One region of the uncultured Acetatifactor sp. genome, then DNA from elsewhere that is predicted to be linked to it. Evidence: a T-box and tRNA genes for the amino acid it is inferred to sense, from the RefSeq annotation. Region 1 holds a T-box; the other regions hold tRNA genes.

Region 1 (3,277 bases):
ATGCGGACTATGACTTCTCCAAGGCGAAGTCGGCCTATGTCTGGAAGTCCATCGTGGATCCCTTCATCGGCAAGTACTCCCTGATCAAGGTGAATTCCGGCGTGCTGAAGACGGACGACCTGCTCTACAATGTGGACACCGAGGTGGAGGAGAAGGTGGGCAAGCTCTACGTGATGCAGGGCAACAAGGCCACGGAGGTGCCGGAGCTCCACGCGGGGGATCTGGGCGCGCTGGCCAAGCTCAGCGATGCCAGGACAGGCAACAGCCTTGCCACCAAGGCCACCCCGATTAAGTACGGCAAGCTGGACGTGTCCACGCCTTACACCTATATGCGCTATAAACCCAAGAACAAGGGCGACGTGGACAAGATTTCCCAGGCCCTGCAGAAGATGACCCAGGAAGACCTGACCCTGAAGATGGTCAACGACGCGGAGAACCGCCAGACCCTGCTCTACGGCATGGGCGACCAGCATCTGGACATCGTGGTCAGCCGTCTGCTGAACGAGTACAAGGTGGACGTGGAGCTGTCCAGGCCCAAGGTGGCGTACAGGGAGACCGTCCGCAAGCAGTCCGATGTGGAGTATAAATATAAGAAGCAGTCCGGCGGCCACGGCCAGTACGGCCATGTCAAGATGCGCTTCGGCCCCTCTGACAACCTGGAGCAGGCTTATGAGTTCACCCAGGAAGTGGTGGGCGGCGCGGTGCCGAAGAACTTCTATCCCGCAGTGGACAAGGGGCTGCAGGAGTCCGTGGTGAAGGGACCCATGGCGGCATACCCGGTGGTGGGCGTGAAGGCCGTGCTGTACGACGGATCCTACCATCCAGTAGACTCCTCCGAGCAGGCCTTCAAGATGGCTACCATCCAGGCCTTCAAGAAAGGCTTCATGGAGGCCCATCCCGTGCTGCTGGAGCCCATCGCTTCCCTGAAGGTCACAGTGCCGGATGCCTACACGGGCGACGTCATGGGCGACCTGAACAAGAGGAGAGGCCGGGTGCTGGGCATGAACCCTACGGCCGGCGGGAAGCAGGTCATCGAGGCGGAGATTCCCCAGAGCTGCCTGTTCGGCTACTGCACCGACCTGCGCTCCATGACCGGCGGCAGGGGCGAATACGCCTATGAGTTCGTCCGCTATGAGCAGGCTCCCTCGGATGTACAGGAGAAGGAGATTGCGGCCAGGGCGGCCAGCGTTGCGGAGAATAACGCGGAAGACTGAGCCTTATCTTCGGAATGCCTGAAAAGAGGCTGAGTCCGGTATTTGAGTGAAAAAAGGGCGGGATTCCCGGAAATCGGGGATTCCGCCTTTTCGGATGTCCGGACTGCGCCGCCCGGGCGGGAGGCTGTCCGGTGCGCAGGGCAGGCTGACAGACTGAATTTAATGTAATTATTGGGATTCTTGATGAATTTTAACTTGACAGATGCCTGAAAACAGTCTACAATGGCACTATAATAAATGACATCGACGCAGAAGAGGAGCATTAAGGATTTCGGACTTGCAGAGAGCCGCCGGGCGGTGCGAGGCGGCAGCGAGATTTCCCCAACTGGCCTCGGAGTCTTGCGCCTGAAGCGCTTCGCGTGGGTAGGGCGTGACGGTTTATCCCGTTATCGATAAGATAAGTGCGTGGATTCGGGTCCGCTGCCAGGAGGCTGTCATGGCCTGTGGCCGGGCTGAGATTCACGAATTAGAGTGGTACCACGGAAACGCCCCCTTTCGTCTCTAGCTGACGGAAGGGCTTTTTTGTTATCATGCGTACGCGTTGCGGAGAGAAGGCACGCACATTGCGCGAAAGGCACGCGCTATGGCGGCGGATCAATCAGGAGGAGAAGATTATGGCGACACCTTACAACCACCATGAGGTGGAACGGAAATGGCAGGCGGTCTGGGACCAGGAGAAGGCCTTCCAGACCTCGGACGATTACTCGAAACCCAAATACTATGCCCTGGTGGAATTCCCCTATCCCTCGGGACAGGGGCTCCACGTAGGCCATCCCAGACCCTACACCGCCCTGGACATCGTGGCCAGGAAGCGCAGGATGCAGGGCTATAACGTGCTCTACCCCATGGGCTGGGACGCCTTCGGCCTGCCCACGGAGAACTACGCAATCAAGAATCACATCCACCCCAGGATCGTGACCAAGAACAATGTGGAGCGCTTCAAGGGCCAGCTCCACGCCCTGGGCTATTCCTTCGACTGGGAGCGGGAGGTGAACACCACCGACCCGAACTACTACAAATGGACCCAGTGGATCTTCTTAAAGCTCTTCAAGGCAGGACTGGCCTACAAGAGCGAGATGCCTATCAACTGGTGCACCTCCTGTAAGGTGGGCCTGGCCAACGAAGAGGTGGTGAACGGCGTCTGCGAGCGCTGCGGCGCGGAGGTGGTCCGCAAGGTCAAGAGCCAGTGGATGCTGAAGATCACGGAGTACGCCGACAAGCTCATCCAGGGTCTGGACACAGTGGACTACATCGAGCGGGTCAAAGTGTCCCAGAAGAACTGGATCGGCAAGTCCCAGGGCGCGGAGGTGGACTTCTCCCTCACCGGAAAGGAGGAGAAGCTGCGCATCTACACCACCAGGCCGGATACGCTGTTCGGCGCCACCTATATGGTGGTGTCCCCGGAGCATCCGCTGATTGAGAAGTATAAGGATGAAATCAAAAATTACGATGCCCTTGTGGCCTACAGGGAGCAGGCGGCCAAGAAGTCCGACTTCGAGCGCACGGAGCTGGCCAAGGACAAGACCGGCGTACAAATCGACGGTCTCACAGCAACCAACCCCGTCAACGGCAAGGAGATACCTATCTGGATTTCCGACTATGTATTGATGACCTATGGTACAGGAGCCATCATGGCAGTGCCCGCCCATGACGAGAGGGACTGGGATTTCGCAAAGAAGTTCGGCCTGCCGATCGTAGAGGTGGTGGCGGGGAGCCCTGTCAGCGTCCAGGAGGCAGTGTACACGGACGTGGAGACCGGGACGCTGGTGAATTCCGATTTCCTGGACGGCCTGTCCGTGGCGGACGCCAAGAAGCGCATCATCGAATTCCTGGAGGAGAAGGGCCTGGGCCAGAGCAAGACCAACTTCAAGCTCCGTGACTGGGTGTTCTCCAGACAGCGCTACTGGGGCGAGCCCATTCCCATCGTGAAATGCGGGAAATGCGGCTTCGTGCCTTTGGACGAAAGCGAGCTGCCCCTGATGCTGCCCGAGGTGGAGTCCTACGAGCCAACGGACAACGGCGAATCCCCGCTGGCGGCCATGGAGGACTGGGTGAACACTACC
Region 2 (3,277 bases), on a different contig from region 1:
ATGTCAGGGACAGGGGCAGGGTATTCGGGGAGGGAGGGGAGTTCCTGCTCTCCCCCAGGCTGGACGATCTGCAGTGCGTGTACGCCTCCGCCAAGGGGTTTGCGGAGAGCGCGCCGGTGGACTACATAAATGTCTGCGCCATATTCGACAACGAGGAGGTGGGGAGCGGCACCAAGCAGGGAGCGGATTCCACCTTCCTGGAGGATACGCTGTGGCGGATCGGGGAGGGCATGGGGCTTGACAGGGGCGGCGTCCTGCGCCTGATAGCGGACAGCTTCCTGATATCCGCGGACAATGCCCATGCGGTGCACCCCAACCACCCGGAGAAGGCGGATCCCACCAACCGGCCTTACCTGAACAGGGGGCTCGTCATCAAATTCCACGGAAGCCAGCGGTATGCCACGGACGGCGTGTCGGCGGCCAGGATGCGGAGCATCTGCGAGAAGGCCAAGGTGCCCTGCCAGGCCTATGCCAACCGCTCGGACATCCCCGGCGGCGGGACATTGGGCAATGTCTCCACCTCCCATGTGTCCCTGTCCACAGTGGACATCGGCCTGCCCCAGCTGGCCATGCACTCCGCGGTGGAGACTGCGGGAGTGAAGGACACGAAGTACGCCGTGGAGGCCTTCAAGGCGTTCTTTGGAGAATAATGCCCGGGGCCGGGGGATGCCGCGTTACCTGCGCTTGGCAGCGATGGGTGGAACAGGAGGTGGAGCGGGCGGTTCTGGCGATGCCGCATTACCTGCGGGTGGCAGCGATGTCCACGGAGAAGGTGTCGCCCGTGGTGTCGTCCTCAAAGGATTCCAGGTAGGAGACAGTGAACTCCGTGTCTCCGGCAGGCACCTCGAACAGGAGGAGCCCGGTGAGGCTTTCGCCTTTCTCCAGAGCGTACTCTGAGGGCAGAAGGGTCTCCCGGGCGGCCTCCGGAATTTCCAGGTCTTCGTAGGAAGTGATGGGATAGTCGTAGATTTGTTCCTCGCCGGCATTGTCGGCGTAGAGCACGACGAAGTCCCAGTCGAACATGGTGATGCCCTCCTGAAAGGTGTTCTTGACGGTGACCTCCGCCGCCAGCAGGTCGTAGCCCGGGGTGGGGATGTAGCCCTCATATCTGCTGCAGGTATAGGCTTCATTCAGGGTGAAGTCGAAAAAGTAAGTGCGCATGGTATCGCCTGCCGCGCCCTGGGCATAGCCCTCCTTGGGGAGGACGATGGAGCCGGAGGAGCCGCAGGCTGCCAGCAGCAGGGCCGAGAATGTGATGAGCAGGAGGGACGCGATCCGTTTCTTCATGATGATCTCCATTCCGCCGCCCTCTGGCGGGCGGCATATATCGTGCGATACTTGCTTTATATGTTAGGTATGTTAGCATATCTATAGAAGAAAGACAAGTGGAAAGACAGGCCGTGGAAGAAAATTCAAAAAAGGAATTGACTTTTTGCGCATATGGTGTTAATATATTTTTTGTGCAGTGCATATGCGGAAGTGTCGGAACTGGCAGACGAGCAAGACTAAGGATCTTGTGGCAGCAATGTCGTGTGGGTTCAAGTCCCATCTTCCGCATTGGATAGCGATAAGTCTTGCGAGAGCAGGGTTTATCGTTATTTTTGTTTTGAGGGCAGAATGGCCGTGGATAAGAGGGTAAGGGTGATATGGACATAAAAAGGCAGTGGAAGAGTGCAAAGATATGGCGGAGGGGAATCTGTGCGTTCGCGGGGACTTACGGGGTCTGCTATCTGTGGAGCATAGCGGGGATTATCCATGCGTCCTTTTCGGTGCTCAGCGCGCCTGTGATGCTCCTGCTGTTCGGGCTGCTGGGCCGGACGGAGAGGCAGCTGGGGGAGATGGCGGACAAAAGGCTGCTGTGGCGCAGGGTCAGGTATGGGGCCATGGTCAGCTTCCTGTTTTCCGTTGCCATGATCATGGGATACCAGCTTCAGAATTTCGGCATGACCGGAGCCGGAGTGAGGGGAAAGCTCCTGATCCTGCTGCGGGGCGGATGTCTGGGAATAGCCGTGTTCCCGTTTACAAATATGCTGTTTTCCGCTGCTGAGAGGATTCCTTTGCGGGGGCCGGTGCAGGAGGGGCAGGGAAAATGGAAATCCGGGAAGGTCTTCGGCATCAGCGCGGCCGCCGTATTTTTATGCCTGGTTCCGGTGTGGCTGGCCTATTATCCGGTCATCATGTCCTATGACTTCCACAGGCAGCTGGACGAGGCCTCGAAAGGGTTCACCTGGTTCTGGCCCTACCAGCCCATCGCCCACACATGGCTAATCTGGCTGTTCCTTCGGCTGGGGCGGCTCCTGGGGGACCTTCAGGCAGGGATGGCCTGTATGGCGCTGTTCCAGATGCTGGTCTATTCGCTGGCGGCGGGATATGCCTGCGCGTTCCTGTACCGTATCCTGCGCAGACCCTGGACAGTGGCGGCAGGGATCCTGTTCTTCGGCGTGTTCCCGCTGAATTCCGTGCTGGCGCTCTGCGCCACCAAGGATGTGCTGTTCGGCACATTTTTTCTGCTGTTCGTCCTGCTTCTGGGGGAATGCTTTTTCTTCAGCCGGGGGAAGCGGCGGATTGCGCTTTCCGTCCTGCTGGTGGCGGAGGGCTGCCTGATGATGCAGTTTCGCAACAACTGTATCTACGCAGTGGCGGCATTCGGCGTATGCTGGGTCCTGGCGGCGGGAAAGGAGAGGCTGCGGGTGCTCCTGCTGTGCGTCCTGCTGGTGGCGGGAGGGAAGGGGACCGAGAAGGCGATCAGGGCCGCTATCGGCACAGAGATGGAAATCGCGAAGGTGGAAATGTTCAGCGTGCCCATTCAGCAGTTCGCCAGGGTGGGATACTACCACGGGGAAGGGCTGGACGAGGAGACATGGCAGACGCTGAACCATTATGTCCCGCATGAATACTGGGCGAATTATTATCCCCCCATTTCGGACGGGGTGAAGGGGAATGTGGCGGTGACCACGTTCGGCGGGGCCTGGGAGGGGCATATGGGACAGCTGCTGGCGGACTGGTTCCGCCTGGGCATCCGCTATCCCAACGAATATCTGGACGCGTTCCTGGAGCTGACGAGAGGGTACTGGTTCCCGGACGACAGGTCGTATGCGGAATGCCTGGGATATGGCACGGAGGGGCGGCTGGGCACGGTCTACACCCAAAATATCGGCTTTCTGGAGGATGGCACGGAGATCCTCCATGAGTCGAAGCTCCCGTGGCTGGAAGAGCAGCTGGAAAAGGTCGTCAGCGGGAATGCGTATTACGACTGGCCGGTCATATCTTTGCTGTT
Region 3 (3,277 bases), on a different contig from region 1:
TCCACCGGGCCCTCCGTGACCTGGGCGCCCTCCAGATGGCTCTCAAAGCCGGGGTAACAGCAGGCCCTCCTGCCCTTCAGGATTCCCCTGTGCCCAAAGATGCTGGGGGCGGCGCAGATGGCCGCAATGTATTTCCCCGCGGCATGAAAAGCGTCCACCTGCTCCATGAGCCCCCCGTGGGCCTCCAGGTGCTTCGTGCCCGGCATGCCCCCAGGCAGCACCAGCATGTCATACTCCGAAAAATCCGCCTCCCCGTACATTTTGTCCATCCGGACAGGGATGCCGTGGGAGCCTGTGACCTCCTGCTGCTCCATCACCGACACCGTCTCCACCTCCAGCCCGCACCTGCGGCAGATGTCCACCACTGTCAGCGCCTCGATCTCCTCATAGCCTGTCCCGAAGAAAACCGCTATCTTTTTCATTTCCGTCAACCTCTCTTCCATAAGATTATTTATTTATACTGCTTAACGCTTTCACTTGCCATGAAACCAGACTGCATAACGCTGACTGGTTCAATCGCATGATTACATTAGGCAGCATTCAGCGTTATGCAGTATAAATTATTTATTTTCAGTATACACATTGTTGTCAAATATTTCAATTAGCGCTTTAGAATTTTTCGAAAATGTGTTATGATTAAGTTACAGTTCCGTCGATTTACGGGCAAAATGATTCTCTGCCGCCATAGACGCCAGGCTGTGCCCGATTCGGAAAATGACAGAGAGAAAGGAAAGACTATGGAAATAGAGCGCAAATTCACCATCAAGGAATTGCCCGCCGATCTGGAAAGCTACCCCTTCCGCCATATCGAGCAGGCTTATTTGAATGCGTCGCCCGTGGTGCGGGTCCGCAAGGAGGACGACGAGTACTACCTGACCTACAAGGGAAGCGGCATGATGGCCAGGGAGGAGAGCAATCTGCCCCTGAACAGGGAAGCCTATTACCATCTGCGCGGCAAGGCGGACGGCAAGATCATCTCCAAGAAACGGTACCTGATCCCCCTGCCCAACCCGGGCTTCCGAGGGCGGCCCGGCATCCCCTGTCCGCCTTCGGACTATTCCCTGACCATTGAGCTGGACATCTTCGACCCGCCCTTCGCGCCCCTGGTCATGGCCGAGGTGGAGTTCGGAAGCAGGGAGGCCGCCGAATCCTTCCTGCCCCCGGCCTGGTTCGACGAGGACGTCACCTACCGCCAGGAATACCACAATTCCTATATGGCACTGCAGTCATAGGGCGCAGGCAGCAGTGAATTCTGAAAGGAGAAAGGAGAGCCAGGTGGCATTTGCACACGAAAGGATCTATACGATAGACGATATCTACGCCCTGCCGGAGGGACAGAGGGCAGAACTGATCGACGGCCATCTGTACATGATGGCCCCGCCGAATTTCAGGCACCAGAAATTAGTCATGGAGCTGTCCGCTGTTATCCACCGGTATATAAAAAATCACGGTGGAGACTGTGAAGTCCTCCCTGCTCCATTCGCCGTCTTCCTAAATGAAGATGACCGAAACTATGTCGAACCCGACATTTCAGTGATATGCGATAAAGACAAGCTGAATGACAAAGGATGCAACGGAGCTCCCGATTGGATTATTGAAATCGTATCACCCTCAACCCAGCAGATGGATTACGGCATCAAACTCTTTAAATATCGCACTGCGGGCGTTCGGGAATACTGGATTATAAACCCAACCACACGCATCGTCAATGTATATGACTTTGAGAATGAAAAAGCCACTTGTCAGTACCGTTTTGATGATGAAATTCCCGTTTGCATTTATGGGAATCTCAACATCCATATTTCCAGCCTCTTATAAAAAAGCAAGCCGCCCTGCTCCTTGGCCGGAAGGGCGGCTTTCCTCGTCTCCTGCGGATAACAGGACTTGAACCTGCACGTCGGGGGACACCAGAACCTAAATCTGGCGCGTCTGCCAATTCCGCCATATCCGCATAGCGCTGCCGTAGGCCGAAATCCTGCAGCAACTATATCGATTATACATACTATCCGGGCCTCTTGTCAAGCCGCCGCCTACATCTCATGAGATTTTTTTGCGGCAGTTTTTCCGCCGGATTTTTCGATTGCCCATAAGCCCTGAGAAAGCTGCGCTCTCCCCCATGGCTTTTGCTACTTTGATGCCTCTGGAACATCCTCTCCGGGATGCTTTTCCCCGATATGCCGGATGATCCGTTTATTGATCCGCACCAGGAAAAAGGTGCTCAGGCCTAAGCTCACCAGCTCGGCGATGGGGAAGGCCCACCATATCAGGTTCACGTTGCCGCTTAAGGAGAACAGCCACGCCACCGGCAGCAGCACGCAAAGCTGCCTTGCGATGGAGACGCACATGCTGTACACGCCGTTCCCCAGGGCCTGGAACACGCTGCCCACCACGATACAGTACCCGGCAAAGACAAAGCTCAGGCAGATTGTCCGTAGGGCCGGAATCCCTATCACCAGAAGGTCCGCGGAGGCCGCGTCCGCATCGAACATGCCTATCAGCTGCCCGGGGAACAGCTCCATGGCCGCCAGCCCCGCCAGCATGATGCACACGGCATAGATGATGCTGCTCTTCATGGCCTTCACCACGCGCTCCCGCTTCCCGGCGCCGAAATTGTAGGCGATGATGGGCACCAGGCCATTGTTCAGGCCGAACACGGGCATGAAGATGAAGCTCTGGAGCTTGAAATAGATGCCGAACACCGTCTGGGCCACGCCGTAGGCCTCCAGGATCAGGTTCATGCCATAGGTCATCACAGAGCCGATTGCCTGCATGACGATGGAGGGGATGCCCACCTTATAGATATTCCCGATCAGGCCCATATCGGGCTTAAATCCGCGAAAGGATATGCGCAGCTCCTTATTGTATTTCAGGTTGAACACGATGGCCAGCGCCGCTGCCACTATCTGCCCGATGACCGTCGCCGCCGCTGCCCCTGCCACGCCCATGGCCGGGAAACCAAGCAGACCGAATATCAGAATCGGATCCAGGATCAGGTTCGTGACGGCTCCCGCCCCCTGGGTAATCATGGCATAAATCGTCTTGCCCGTGGACTGGAGCAGCCGCTCGAAAGCCATCTGCATGAAGATGCCGACGCTGGCCGTGCAGCAGATGGTCAGGTAAACCGTCCCATAGTCTTGCACCTCCTGAATGGAGGTCTGGCTGGCGAAAAAAGGCCGGCTCACAAAGATACCGATCAGGGCGAACACCAGGAAGCCCACGAATTCGATAAATACGCCATTGACGGCAATCCGGTTGGCTTTCTCGAGCTCCCCCTCCC

What was found. A T-box is a leader RNA that pairs with one kind of tRNA and senses whether it is charged. The one in region 1 lies ahead of leuS (leucine--tRNA ligase), so its partner is inferred to be a tRNA-Leu.
Region 2: it has a tRNA-Leu gene. The T-box ahead of leuS (leucine--tRNA ligase) is inferred to sense a tRNA for this amino acid. The anticodon was not compared.
Region 3: it has a tRNA-Leu gene. The T-box ahead of leuS (leucine--tRNA ligase) is inferred to sense a tRNA for this amino acid. The anticodon was not compared.

What each region holds. Positions count from the first base shown of each region.
Region 1 covers NZ_CAPDXS010000080.1:11,282-14,558, forward strand. Annotated here, with positions in the region: gene Q2B33_RS14325 (translation factor GTPase family protein) at 1-1,214, shown strand, start outside; T-box leader at 1,455-1,720, shown strand; gene leuS (leucine--tRNA ligase) at 1,829-3,277, shown strand, end outside.
Region 2 covers NZ_CAPDXS010000167.1:4,811-8,087, forward strand. Annotated here, with positions in the region: gene Q2B33_RS20970 (M18 family aminopeptidase) at 1-650, shown strand, start outside; gene Q2B33_RS20975 (hypothetical protein) at 739-1,287, opposite strand; tRNA gene Q2B33_RS20980 (tRNA-Leu) at 1,474-1,557, shown strand; gene Q2B33_RS20985 (DUF6020 family protein) at 1,647-3,277, shown strand, end outside.
Region 3 covers NZ_CAPDXS010000167.1:743-4,019, reverse strand. Annotated here, with positions in the region: gene Q2B33_RS20965 (DJ-1 family glyoxalase III) at 1-443, opposite strand, end outside; gene Q2B33_RS20960 (CYTH domain-containing protein) at 738-1,232, shown strand; gene Q2B33_RS20955 (Uma2 family endonuclease) at 1,276-1,818, shown strand; tRNA gene Q2B33_RS20950 (tRNA-Leu) at 1,870-1,951, opposite strand; gene Q2B33_RS20945 (MATE family efflux transporter) at 2,127-3,277, opposite strand, start outside.